Regions from separate parts of the Methylobacterium oryzisoli genome, predicted to be linked through region 1. Evidence: predicted binding sites of a transcription regulator. Region 1 holds the regulator's gene; each other region holds the start of a gene.
The links. The regulator PhoB, encoded in region 1, activates phosphate uptake and scavenging genes when phosphate is short. The targets are predictions, from matches to a motif close to TGTCATNNANCTGTCAT.
Positions count from the first base shown of each region.

Region 2: ACKUB9_RS14775 (esterase-like activity of phytase family protein) is a predicted target of PhoB. The motif match lies at 1,921-1,937, and genes of this name have one in related genera.
Region 3: ACKUB9_RS07905 (Orn/Lys/Arg family decarboxylase) is a predicted target of PhoB. The motif match lies at 1,854-1,870, and genes of this name have one in related genera.

Region 1 covers NZ_JBKIBX010000040.1:46,390-50,777, reverse strand. Annotated here, with positions in the region: gene pstB (phosphate ABC transporter ATP-binding protein PstB) at 1-312, shown strand, start outside; gene phoU (phosphate signaling complex protein PhoU) at 341-1,060, shown strand; gene phoB (phosphate regulon transcriptional regulator PhoB) at 1,086-1,787, shown strand; gene ACKUB9_RS27165 (flagellin N-terminal helical domain-containing protein) at 1,941-4,097, opposite strand; gene ACKUB9_RS27160 (flagellar biosynthesis repressor FlbT) at 4,265-4,388, shown strand, end outside.
Region 2 covers NZ_JBKIBX010000013.1:71,950-76,337, forward strand. Annotated here, with positions in the region: gene pyrF (orotidine-5'-phosphate decarboxylase) at 1-361, opposite strand, end outside; gene ACKUB9_RS14775 (esterase-like activity of phytase family protein) at 522-1,877, opposite strand; gene ACKUB9_RS14780 (FAD-binding oxidoreductase) at 1,987-2,691, opposite strand; gene ACKUB9_RS14785 (sulfite oxidase-like oxidoreductase) at 2,693-3,298, opposite strand; gene ACKUB9_RS14790 (hypothetical protein) at 3,362-3,526, opposite strand; gene ACKUB9_RS14795 (hypothetical protein) at 3,537-3,830, opposite strand; gene ACKUB9_RS14800 (hypothetical protein) at 3,850-4,203, opposite strand.
Region 3 covers NZ_JBKIBX010000006.1:7,558-11,945, forward strand. Annotated here, with positions in the region: gene ACKUB9_RS07905 (Orn/Lys/Arg family decarboxylase) at 1-1,802, opposite strand, end outside; gene ACKUB9_RS07910 (tripartite tricarboxylate transporter permease) at 1,903-3,411, opposite strand; gene ACKUB9_RS07915 (tripartite tricarboxylate transporter TctB family protein) at 3,421-3,906, opposite strand; gene ACKUB9_RS07920 (Bug family tripartite tricarboxylate transporter substrate binding protein) at 3,911-4,388, opposite strand, start outside.

The sequences.
Region 1 (4,388 bases):
TCGGGCGGGCAGCAGCAGCGCCTCTGCATCGCCCGCACGGTGGCCCAGCGCCCCGAGGTGATCCTGTTCGACGAGCCGACCTCGGCCCTCGATCCGATCTCGACCGGGCGCATCGAGGAGCTGATCGAGCAGCTGCGCTCCGAGTTCACCATTGCGATCGTCACCCACAACATGCAGCAGGCGGCGCGCATCTCGCAGTTCACCGCCTTCATGTATCTCGGCGAGCTGATCGAGTACGGGCCCACCAACCGCCTGTTCATGAACCCGACGAAGCGCCAGACCCAGGACTACATCACCGGCCGCTTCGGCTGATCCCCCTCTCGCGTACCGGGACCATGCCATGTCCGACCATATCGTGACGTCCTACGACACGGACCTGCAGAACCTGCGCCGCAGCATCGCCGAGATGGGCGGCATCGCCGAGAAGATGATGGCGGATGCCGGCATCGCGCTCGTGCGCCGCGACGCGACCCTGGCCCAGGCCGTGATCGCGGCCGACCAGCGCCTCGACGTGCTCCAGCGCGAGATCGAGGAGAAGGCGATCCTGCTCATCGCCCGGCGCCAGCCGATGGCGATCGATCTGCGCGAGACCATCTCGGCCATCCGCGTCTCGGGCGACCTCGAGCGCATCGGCGACCTCGCCAAGAACATCGCCAAGCGCGTGGTCGCCATCAGCGACCAAGTGCAGCCGCAGAAGATCGTCGTCGGCGTGCAGCACATGAGCGAGCTCGTGCAGGAGCAGCTCAAGGATGTGCTCGACGCCTACGCCACGCAGGATACCAAGGCCGCCCACGACGTCTGGCAGCGGGACGGCGGCATCGACGCGCTCTACACCTCGCTGTTCCGCGAACTCCTGACCTACATGATGGAGGATCCGCGCAACATCAGCTTCTGCACGCATCTCCTGTTCTGCGCCAAGAACGTCGAGCGGATCGGCGATCACACCACCAACATCGCCGAGACGATCCACTATCTCGTCACCGGCGAGACGCTGCCCACCGACCGTCCGAAGAACGACGCCTCGAACTACGCCACGGTGTCGGCCGGGTCGGAGGCGTGAGACCGCCCCGCCCCGAGAAGCAGGCATGTCCACCCGCATCCTGATCGTCGAGGACGAGGAGCCGCTGACGCTCCTCCTGCGCTACAACCTCGAAGCCGAGGGCTTCGAGGTCGATGCCGTCGCCCGCGGCGACGAGGCCGACCTGCGCCTGCGCGAGCAGGTGCCGGACCTCGTCCTGCTCGACTGGATGGTGCCGGGCTTGTCCGGCATCGAGCTGTGCCGTCGCATCCGCGCACGGCGCGAGACCGAGCGCCTGCCGGTGATCATGCTCACCGCCCGGGGCGAGGAGGGCGACCGGGTGCGGGGGCTCGCCACCGGCGCCGACGACTACATCGTCAAGCCGTTCTCCGTGCCCGAGCTGCTGGCGCGGGTCCGCGCCCTGCTGCGGCGCGCCAAGCCCGCCCACGTCGCGCATCTCCTGGTGGCGGGCGACATCGAGCTCGACCGCGTCAGCCACCGGGTGCGCCGGGAGGGCCGCGAACTCCACCTCGGCCCGACCGAGTTCAAGCTGCTCGAATTCCTGATGCAGAGCCCCGGCCGGGTGTTTTCCCGCGAGCAGCTCCTCGACGGCGTCTGGGGTCACGACGTCTACATCGACGAGCGCACGGTCGACGTCCATATCGGCCGCCTGCGCAAGGCCATCAACCGCGCGCGCAGCCCCGACCCGATCCGCACCGTGCGCGGCTCCGGCTATTCCTTCGACGAGATGTTCGCGGGCGCCCTCTAATCTGCGGATCCGGCCGATCGTCCGATGAGGGAAGCGGCGCGCCCGCGCCGGGCCGCCATCGGCTTCGCCGCACGATCCAGCGCCTGCCGCACGACGAGGAACGGCCGGGGCTCGCGCCCCGGCCGCTCGTGTCTCAAGATTCGTCCGAACCGATCAGCGCAGGAGCTGCAGGATGCCCTGCTGGGACTGGTTGGCGAGCGAGAGGGCCGAGATCGCCAGCGAGTTGCGGGTCGACAGGGCCTGGGAGTTCGCCGCCTCCTCGTTCAGGTCGGCGTTGGTCAGGTTCGCCGAGCCGGTGTCGAGGATGTTGATCAGGTTCTTCGAGAAATCCTGACGGTTCTGCACCACCGAGAGGTTCGAGCCGAAGGTCGAGGCCTGGGAGCGCAGCGTGCTGGTCGCCGAGGTGATCGCGCTCAGGGTCGCCTTGATCTCGTCGTCCGACTGGAAGCCGCCGGTCACCGAGGTGAGGCCGAGGCCGTCCGCGTCGAGCTTGACGCCCTTGATGTCGAGGTTCGACGAGCCGTTCTCGTTGAACGTCACCCGCAGGGTGTTCTCGCTGGCATCGTCGCCGCTCCGCCAGAGCAGGTTGACGCCGTTGTAGCTCGAGTCCTTGGCCTGCTGGGTGATCTGGTTCAAGAGCTCGTTGAACTGCCGCGCCAGGGACTGCCGGGTGGAGTTGGTCGAGCCCGTGCTGTCCTTGCCCGACGAGGTCAGCGCGACCGCCGTGTTGGTGGCCGTGCCGTTGATCGTCGAGGTCTGGGTGCCGAAGCCGATATCGAGGTTGTTGGCGACGGTCGTGCCCTGCGCTGCGGTGATCGTGAGCTTCTGAGTCGAGCCCGCCGCCGTGGTGCTGACGACGAGCTTGTTGTTGGCGTCCACGCTGGCCAGAACGTTGCCGGCGAGGCCGGTATCCGCCTTGATGGCCGCGTTGATCGTGTCGGCGACGTCCTGGGCGCTGGTGAACGCCTTGCCCGCCGAGGTCGACAGGATGGTCGAGTTGTTCAGCGTGATCTTCTTGGCCGGGCCGGAGCCGAGCTGCAGCGTGAACGAGGCATCGTTGGCGGCACTGAAGTCGAGACCGCCTGCGGTCGCCGGCGGGCCGCCGGTGGCTGCAGCGATGACCTTGGAGCCGGTGAGTGCGGCCTTGGCCGAACCGTCCGTGGCGTCAGAGCCGACGGAGGAGAGGCCGGTCGCGGCCGTCCCGGTCCCGGCGACGCTGGTGCCGTTGCCGCCGGCAGCCGTGCCGAAGCCGATGTCGAGGGTCGAGGTCTTGTTCACGATCGTGAGCGTCGATGTCGAGCCGACGTCGCGGGAGGTGAACTTCAGGTTGGTGTTCGGACTACCCGCGAGGCTCACGTCGACGGCCATGCCGGCGTCGTTGAGCTTGCGCTGGATCGCCTCGGCCAACCGGTCGTCGGTCGTCGCGGCGGCCCCGAGCGCGACGCCGGCCGCGTCCAGGCTGCTGGAGTCGATCGTGATGTCGAGGGACTGGTTGCCGTCGTTGATGGTGAAGGTGGCTTGGTTGGCGCCCACGGTGACGGCACCAGCCGTGAAGGTGGCGGCCGTGCCGGAGACGCTGGCGCCCGTCTGGGAACTGCCCTTGCCGAAGCCGATGTCGTAGGTCGCGCTGCCCGAACCCCGCACGTTGAGCTGCTGGGTCGCTCCGGTGCTGGTGGTCGAGAAGGTGATGCGGCCGTCGGACGCCACCGACGCGGAGACCTGGCCCTTGAGAGCCGAGTTGCCGGTGATCTGGTTGTTGATCGCCTTGACGACCTGATCCGCCGTGACCTTCGTCAGATCGCTCGCCGTGCTCGCGAGGGTCTCGGAATCCAGACGGATCGTGGTATAGGTCTTGCCGCCGTCGAGCGAGAGGTCGATGGAGCCGTCCTTGGCGACGCTGGAGAAATCCTGCGTGCCGTCCGCCGTCCCGGCAAGGCCCTGGAAGGTCTTGCTGCCGCTGACGGACGCCGCCGCCGCCGCTTGGCCGCTCGTGGTGGCGCTCTTGTCGGCGAGCGCTTGGTTGGCCGTGGACTTCGCCGAGTCGACCAGCTTCTGGATCGAGGTGATGCCCTGGTTGGCGGCCTGGATGGTCTGGACGCCGTTCGAGATGCCGTCGAGCAGGTTGGACAGGTCCGAGGACCGCGCCGTCAGGCTCTGCGAGGTGAAGAAGTTAGTCGGGTTGTCGAGCGCCGAGTTGACCTTCTTGCCGGTCGACAGGCGGGACTGGGTGGTGGAGAGGAGGTTGGCGGTGTCCTGGAGCGAGAGCAGGTTCTGGCGCGTCGCGGCGGACAGCGTGATGCTGGAGGCCATGGGGTCGATCCTTTTTCGATCTTTCGCGTACGTCATTTTGACGACGGGCCGACCCTGCGCCCCCAAATCTTGCGGCGGCCTTAAACCGATCTCCCAAACACCCGTGCCTTTGCGAGAACCTTAACGAATCGTGATGCAGGATGGCGCCGTCTGAGAGAGGACCCGCCATGCCGCTGCGCATCAACCTCAAGCCCCACGAGCGCCTGATCATCAACGGCGCGGCGATCCGCAACGGCGACCGGGCCGCCGACATCCTGATCGAGACGCATTGCCGCTTCCTGCGCGAGAGCG
Region 2 (4,388 bases), on a different contig from region 1:
CCGCCACCGCATCGCGCCCCCGCACGGCGGCCCGCATGGTCTGCGGATAGGCGTGGACCGTCAGCAGGTGGGCGCCGAGCCGCGCCAGCGACTGCACGCCCTCCTCGACGGTGTTGCCGATGTCATGGAGCTTGAGGTCGAGGAAGACCTTCGCCCCGCCCGCCACCAGCCGCTCGGCGAGCGCGAGCCCGCCCGCGTAGCCGAGCCGATAGCCGATCTTGTAGAACGAGGCGGCATCGCCCAGGCGCTCGATCAGGCGCTCGGCCTCGTCGGTGCTCGCCATGTCGAGGGCGACGATCAGGCGGTCGCGGACGGCGATCGGGTCGGGCAGATGCGGGTCGGGCAGATGCGGGTCGGGCATGGGCGCTCGCAGGATGGCCGCTCCCGCGACACGGCCGGCGCGGCGGGGCACCGGCGGTCATCGCCCAAGGCGCCCCGTCGCGCAACCGAGGCAAGGCCGGGCAGGCCGCATCGTCCGTGGATGCCGCCCGGCCCCGACCGCGGCCCGCCCTGCTTGGCCTCTACTTGGCCTTCAGGAAGTCGCCGACCTCGAGCAGCACGAACTCGTTGTCGTCCACGGTGTTCGGCTCGCGGCTGGCCGAGAACGGCAGGTTGTTGTCGTTGCCGACCACGATGTGCCGGTCGTCGACCACCTCGACGTTCTCGATCGTGAAGAACGGGAAGGCGAGCGCGCCGTCCGTGAGCGGTTTGCGGGCCCGCTTGGCCGGGTCGGCGATCCGCATCAGGTCGATCGACCCGATCTTGCGCACCGGGCCGCCCTGGTTGGCGTCCGTGAGTTCGATCTTGAACACGCGCTTGAAGCGGGCCGGCATCGCGAAGCAGTCGGGCCGCTTCTGGCCCTCCGGGCAGGCCTTGTCGGCGGTGCCCTCGCCGTCGTCGCGCTCGATGACGAGGCCGGTCGTGGCGTCGATCATGTTGAAGTCGCCGATGGCGTGACCGTTCGCCTCCAGCGGATAGGTCCAGAACCGTCCGGTCCAGCTGCGCGAGGCCACGTCGAATTCGAGGATGCGCAGGACCTCGCGGCCGTCGCGTTTCTCCCAATCCTTCGCCTCGGCGTCCCAGAGCGGGCCTTCGAGCAGCGGGTAGAGCCGGCGGCCGGCGGGCGAGGCCGCCATGCCCTCGAAGCCCTTGGAGCGCCGGACGTTGAAGCTCACCGACCCGGTCGGGGTCGCGGGCGTGGTCACGGCCATGTGGTCGGGCGAGCGAGCCGGCTTGCCGCCGACGCTGGTCTCCACTACCGCCACGATCCGGCCGGTGCGGTCGGCCTGGATCAGGTAGGGGCCGAACTCGTCGCCGATCCAGAAGTCGTCGCCGACGATCTGGACGCTCTCCGGATCGAAGTCGCTGCCCGTGAGGTAGCGCGCCTCGGTGCCCTCGTTGGCGATGCGGAACGGCACGCGCTTGTCGGGATCGCGCAGGAAGACGGTGTCGAGGCGCTCGACGGCGCCCGTGTCGAAATCGATGCGGTAGCGGTCGAGATAGAGCATCGCGTCCGGCGAATTGGCCTTGGCGCCGAAGCCGTTGTCGGTCAGCACCCAGAAGGTGCCGTCGGGCAGCCGTTTGATGCCCGAATGGCCCTGGAGCGGCTGGCCCCGGAACGGCAGCTTGAGCGAGGTCGGCCGGCCCATCGACTGCGCCTCGACCGTGCCGGGCGCCTCCACGCGGCGGCCTGTGGTGAACTTGCCGGAGACCGTCAGGTCCGCGGGCGCGTCGGCGGGCGCCGGGATGAAGGTCTGCGCGGGGAGGACCGCGTGGCCGGCCAGGGTCGCCGGGAAGGTCTGGGGCTGCTGTTGCGCGACCGCCGCCGAGGAGGCGGCGAGCAGGAGGGCGATGACCGGAAGGCGACAGGTCGGCATGGATGTCCTCATGAACCGTACCGCGCCCTTCTCGGTCGGGTGCATGTCGCCCCGGTGACAGCCTCGGCCGTTCTCCACGGCTGCCCTCGCGGCGAAACCGGGCCTCGGCTCAGCCGCCGAAGCGCTCGGTGCGGATGCGGCCGGCCGGCACCCCGGCATCGACCAGGAGGTCGGTCGCGGCGCTCACGAACGGGTTGCTGCCGCAGACGAAGCAGTGCGCAGGCGCTCCGAGCCGGTCCAGCGCCTCCGCCATCCGCGCGGCGTCGAGGCGACGGCCGCCGGGGACGCGGGTGAGGTTCAGCATCAGCCCGAAAGGCGGTTCTTCGGCGTCGCGCCGCAGCAACTCCTCGCGGGCGATGACCTCCTCCGGCACCCGCGCGGAGTAGACGAGGAGCGCCGGCACGCCCGGGGCGGCGTGGGCGCGGTGGCGCAGCATCGACAGGAGCGGGACGACGCCCGAGCCGCCACCCACGAGGAGGAGCGGTCCCCCCTGCCCCGCCTCCCAGGTGAATGCGCCGATCGGGCCGCGCAACTCGATCGTGTCGCCGGCCGCCGCCACCTCGGCGAAGAAGCCCGAGACCTCGCCGTCGTCGAGATGCTCGATCAGGAGGTCGAACCGGGCGCTCTCCTCCGGGCTCGACCCGATCGAGTAGCTGCGCTGGGCCTGATAGCCGTCCGGCGCGGTGAGGCGCACGTCCACGTGCTGGCCGGCCCGAAAAACGAAGGGATGGCGGGGCGCCAGCGTGAAGCGGCGTACCCGCGGCGTCTCCGCCGCGACGGCGACGATCGCCGCCTCCTGCCAGCCGCGCGCCACGTCAGTCGTCCGAGAACCGCTGCTCGCGCCAGGGGTCGCCGTACATGTGGTAGCCGCGCAGCTCCCAGAACCCGGCTTCGTCCTTGGCGGTGAAGCGAAGCCCCTTCACCCACTTGGCGCTCTTCCAGAAATACAGGTGCGGCACGAGCAGCCGCGCGGGGCCACCGTGATCGGGCGGGATCGGCTCGCCCGCATAGGCGGTCGCCACCATGGCCTTGCCGCCCACGAGGTCGGCCACCGGCACGTTGGTGGTGTAATCGTCGTAGCCCTCGGCCAGCAGGAAGTCCGTGGGCGCCGCGAGGCCGGCCGCCGCCAGGATGTCGTCGAACGACACGCCCTCCCAGGCGGTGTCGAACTTCGACCACTTGGTGACGCAGTGGATGTCGCCCGTCCAGCGGGTGCGCGGCAGCGCCGCGAACTCGGCCCAGGTCCAGCGCTTCAGGGGCTTGGCGCCGTGCGAGAGCGTGAAGCTCCAGCGCGCGAGGTCGATCCGCGGCGTCGGCCCGAGCTGCAGGACCGGGAAATCCTCGGTCAGGTACTGGCCGGGCGGCAGCCGCTCCTCGACCGGCTGCGGCGGCCGGCGCCCCGTGAATCCTCGCGTCGCCATGCGTGTCTCCTCGCGTCCCCGACGGAGATGGCGGAGAGGGGCGCAGCCGTCGAGGGGGTGCGGTCAGCCCGTGCCCGGGTCGACCTCGTCACCCTGCTTCTTGCCCGGATGGGCGCCCGAAGCATCGCCGTCCTTCTCGCCGTCCTGCGGAACGGCGGCGACGCCCTTGAGGTCGTCGGCCGTGACCGGGCGGTCGGTGCGGGCCGGCTTTTCCTTCTCCTGGCTCATCGGCCTCTCCTCACCAATCCACGCGGCCCTTGGTTTTCTCGGTCCGGTACTCGCCGCCCGCGACCTTCTCGTCCTCGTGGGGACCCTGAGCGGCCTTCTGGTCGGAATGGCCACCCGAACTGCCGCCCACAGAGGCCGGCGGGCGGCCGGGCGTGCCGGCCTTGGACCACTCGCCCGCGCGGCTCGCCTCGTCGCGGCCGCCGCCGTCCTGGCCGGTGATGGCCGCCTGCTGCGGGGTCTGGTGGCCGTCGCCGGCCGCGGGACCGCCGGGCCGGCCGACCACGTCGTCGGGTTTGCGCGTCATGACTCGATCACCCCTTGGCTCACTTGTCCGGTTCGCCGACCACGGCGGTCGCGCGCTCGATCGCCTCCGCGGCGGCGGGCCGCGCGGACGGGTCGCTGATCCGCCGCAGATTCTCCGGCGGGGTCTCGGCCTCGGTCGCCTCCACCGCGTCGGTGGCGCCGATCGCGTCGAGGCGGTTGAAGTCCGACGCCTCGCGGGCGATCCGGGCCTCGTCGGTCGGATCGCTCTTCACGTCGCGCTGCGTCCGGCGGGCCAAGCCGACGTCCAGCGGGCTGTCCTGGCCCATGTCCTGGCCGTTGCGGTCCGTGTACGGATCGAAATCCTGCAGCGAGGGACGCGCTTCCTCCGTCCCGGGCCGATCTGCCTTGGCCATCCGCGACTCCTTCTTCCCTGGACCGTCTGCATGGACCGGGACAACTCGGGGCCGGAGCCGAAGTTGCGGCGCTGCCAGTTGCGCGAATCACCAAGCTCGGCTAGACGGCCCGGCTGCGGCCCGTCCGGCCGCAGTTTGATCCGGGAGGCGAGACATGCGGCCTGTGCCCACTCGCCCCGTTCGCT
Region 3 (4,388 bases), on a different contig from region 1:
GGGGTCAGCAGGAAGAGCAGCGAGTTCAGGTCGTTCTTCTCGGCGACGATCCGGTTCTCGCGCAGGTACTGCGCGACGATCGGCGCCGGGATGCCGTGCTCGGCGTAGGCGCCCGTGGCGCGGTCGAAGCCGGGCGTGAGGACCGTGAGCTTGTTGGGGTCGGTCATCGCGAAGCCCGGCGCCACCTTGGTGAAGCCGTGCCACGCGGCGCCCGGCGCCAGCTCCCAGTAGCGCGGCTCGGCGGCGAGCGCGTCGGTCGGCACGGCCTCCCACAGCATCTCGGTGCCGTCCGGCCCCGTCACGGTGTCGGGCACGAAGGGGTCGAAGAACCAGCGCCGCTTCGGGTCGGTCTCCTTCTCCTCGAACTCCCGCCGGATCGCCCGCACCTTCTTGCGCCACTCGATCCCGAGCCGGATCGTGTCGTCCCACAGCACGACGCCCGAGCGGCCCTTCATCATCTGCGCGCCGACGTCGAGGGAGGCGAAGAGCGGGTAGAAGGGCGAGGTCGAGGCGTGCACGAGGAAGCTCTCGTTGAACCGCCGGTGCTCGACCCGCCGGGTCTGGCCGCGGATGTGGCCGTCGCGGGTGTGGATCTGCGAGGCCTGGGAAAAGCTCGCGAGCTGCTTGTGGGTCGACTGGGTGGCGACGATGCTCGGCGAGGTCTCGTCGAGGCCGGTCAGCCCCATGGCGAAGCGCCGGGCGTAGAGCGGGTGGAACTTCATGAAGCCCGCCCAGGCCTCGTCGAACAGGATGTAGTCGCACAGGTGCCCGATCCGCTCGACGATCTCCTGGGCGTCGTAGATCGTGCCGTCGTAGGTGCATTGCTCGATCACCGCGACGCGGAACGGGCGCTCCCGGCGCCACGCCTCGGGGTCGGTCACGTGCGGGTTGGCCCGGATCTTGTCGCGGATGCGCGTCTCGTCGAGGGCGTCGTGGAAGATCGGGCCGATCAGCCCGTAAGCGTTGCGGTCCGTCTCGAGGAAGATCGGGATGCCGCCGGCGACCATCAGGGCGCCGTGATGGGCGGCCTTGTGGTTGTTGCGGTCGAACAGCACGAGGTCGCCCTCGGCCACCAGCGAGCCGAGCACGATCTTGTTCGACGCGGAGGTGCCGTTGAGGACGAAGTAGGTCTTTTCCGCCCCGAAGATCCGGGCCGCCTCCTTCTGGGCCTTCAGCGCCGGCCCCTCGTGGGTCAGGAGGTCGCCGAGATCGAGCACCGAGTTGTCGAGGTCGTCGCGAAAGATCGCCTCGCCCAGGTGCTCCACGAAGATGCGGCCGATCGGCGAGCGGTTGTAAAAGATGCCGCCGTTGTGGCCGGGGCAGGTCCAGAGCTGGTTGCCTTCCTCGGCATAGTCGACCAGGGCGCCGAAGAACGGCGTCTTCAGCGTCTCGGCGTATTGCGTGACCCGGCTGACCAGGCCGCGGGCGATGAATTCGGGGGTTTCTTCGGCGAGGAAGACGTAGCCGTCGATGAAGTCGAGCAGTTCGACCGGGATGTCTTCGAGCCGCTTGCGCCGGACCATGATGACGATCGGCATCTCGAGGCCGCGCTTGCGCATCATGTCGATCAGGGCGGCGGCCTTGCCGTCGAGCCCGCGCTTGCCCCAGTCGACCACGAGGCAGCCGACGGCGGCGTCGGTCTGCACGGCGATCGCCGCGTCCTCGACGCGCCGCGCCCGCACCACCTCGAAGCCGCGCCCCTCGACCGCCGCCACGATCTGATCGACCCGGGCGCCCTCCAGGTCGCCCGGGTCGAAGGCGGGCGTGCACATCAGGACGGTGAAGCGGCGGTGGAAATCCATGAGGGCGGCACTCCGGCGCGAGGGGCTGGATGTGCCGTTCTGGCGGGTTTGACGACAGTTGAATGACGGCTCGCCGGGTGGCGCCCTGCGGGGAGCGGTCTCAGGCCGTCTCGTCGAGCGCGACGGCCTCGCGCTTGCGCCGCAGCGCGGGCAGCAGCGGGGCGATCAGGAGCAGCGCCGCGAAGGCGAGGCAGACCGCCGAGATCGGGCGCGACACGAAGGTCGACAGGTCGCCCTGGGACAGGATCAGGGCCTTGCGCAGGTTGTTCTCGAGCAGCGGGCCGAGGACGAAGGCGAGCACCAGGGGCGCCGGCTCGTAGCCGGTCTTGCGCATCAGGTAGCCCAGGAGGCCGAAGGCGATCATCACGTAGACGTCGAAGACGTTGTTGCTGGAGCAATACACGCCGACGATGCTGAGCAGCACGATGAGCGGAAACAGCACGTTGTAGGGCACCCGCAGCAGCTGCGCCCAGAGGCCCACGAGCGGCAGGTTCAGGACCAGCAGCATGATGTTGCCGATGTACATGCTGACGATGATCGCCCAGAAGAGGGTCGGGTTCTGGGTCATCAGCAGCGGGCCGGGCTGCAGGCCGTGGATCACGAAGGCGCCGAGCAGCAGCGCCATGACGACGTTGGGCGGGATGCCCAGGGTCAGGAGCGGGATGAACGCGCCGCCCGCCGCCGCGTTGTTGGCCGCCTCCGGCCCCGCCACCCCGGCGATGGCGCCGCGCCCGAACCGCTCCGGATGCGGCGAGAGCCGTTTTTCGAGCGCGTAGGACGCGAAGGCCGCGATCACCGCGCCGCCGCCCGGCAGGATGCCGAGGAAGAACCCGAGCAGCGTGCCGCGCGCCATCGGGCCGGCGCTGGCCTTCCAGTCCTCCCGGTTCGGCCAGAGCTGCGAGAGCCGCGCCTGGACGATGTCGCGGGCGATCGGCCGCTCAAGGTTGTGCAGGATCTCGGCGATGCCGAACAGCCCCATGACCACCGGCACCAAGCCGATGCCGTCGTAGAGTTCGAGCCGGTCGAAGGTCAGCCGCGGCTGCGCGGTGATGGAATCGAGGCCGATCAGCCCGAGCACCGCGCCGACGCAGGCCATCAGCAGGGCCTTCGGCATCGAGCCCTGCGTCAGGAAGGTCAGCACGGTGAGGGCGAGGACCATCAGGCTGAAGTATTCCGCCGGCCCGAACGCCACCGCCCAGCCGGCGAGCGTCGGGGCAACCAGCATCAGGGCCACGATCGCGAAGGTGCCGGCGAAGAAGGAGCCCAACGCCGCGATGCCGAGCGCGGGGCCGGCGCGGCCCTGCTTGGCCATCTGGTGCCCGTCGAGGCAGGTCACCACCGAGGCCGCCTCGCCCGGGATGTTGACGAGGATCGAGGTCGTCGACCCTCCGTACATCGAGCCGTAGTAGATGCCCGCCATCATGATGATGCCGGTGGCGGGGCTTCCCGCCAGCGTGATCGGCAGCAGGAGCGACATGGCGGAGACCGGGCCGATGCCCGGCAGCACGCCGACGAGCGTGCCGATGAACACGCCGACGAAGCAGGCGAGCAGGTTCACGGGCTGGAGCGCGGCCTCGAACCCGAGCACGATGGCGGCGAGAGTGTCCACGGGCGCGCCTCATCCGATCCCGAAGGCGCCGGCCGGCAGCTGGATGTGCAGCAGCCGCTTCAGCACCCACCAGATCCCCACCGTCGACAGGATCGCGACGGGCAGCGCGACCCGCCACCGCACCGGATCGACGCCGCGCAGCAGCACCAGCATCAGCGGGATCGTCGCGGGGAGGAACCCGACCCCGTCGAGGATCGCGGCGTAGACCGCGAGGCTGGCGATCGTGAGCACGACCTTCCGCCAGCGCGTCCCCGCCCACAGCGCGGCGATCGGCGGGCTGCCTTGCGTGACGGCCGTCCAGAGGATCGCCACCGAGAAGCCGGCCATCAGGAGCCCGGCCCAGAACAGCAGGAAGCCGCTGCCGGGGGCCGCGACCTCGCCGATGCCGAGGTCCCGGCCCGCCCACACCACGCCGAGGCTCACGAGGAGCCAGGCCAGCGCCGCCCAGAGTTCCGCGCCGCCACGCGGCGCGGCGCGGGATCGCGATGCGGCCACGGACTCAGTTCGTCCTGGCGAGACCGAGATCGGTGATGATCTTGCGCTCCGCCTCGATCGTCTCGGTGACGTGCTTCCGGTAATCGTCGGTGCTCTTGTAGTTCACCACCATGTCGTACTTGGCGAGGGTCTCCTGCACGGCCGGGTCGTCGATCGCCTTCTTGAAGGCGTCGTGGAGCTTGGCGACGATCTTGGGATCCATGCCCTTGGGGCCGGCGATGCCGAAGGGCGAGTCGAGCACCAGGGGATAGCCCAGTTCCTGCAGCGTCGGCGTGTCGGGATAGTTCTTGGATCGCTGCGCGGTCCAGATCATCAGGAGGTTGAGCTTGCCGGCCTCGACCAGCGGCTTCCAGCCGCTCGAATCCGCCTGCAGGGTGGTGTGGCCCCCGAGCACGGCCGCGTTGGTCTCGGCGCCGCCCTTGAAGGGCACGTGCGTCAGCTTGATCCCGGCCCTGGTGGCGACCTGCTCCATCCCGACATGC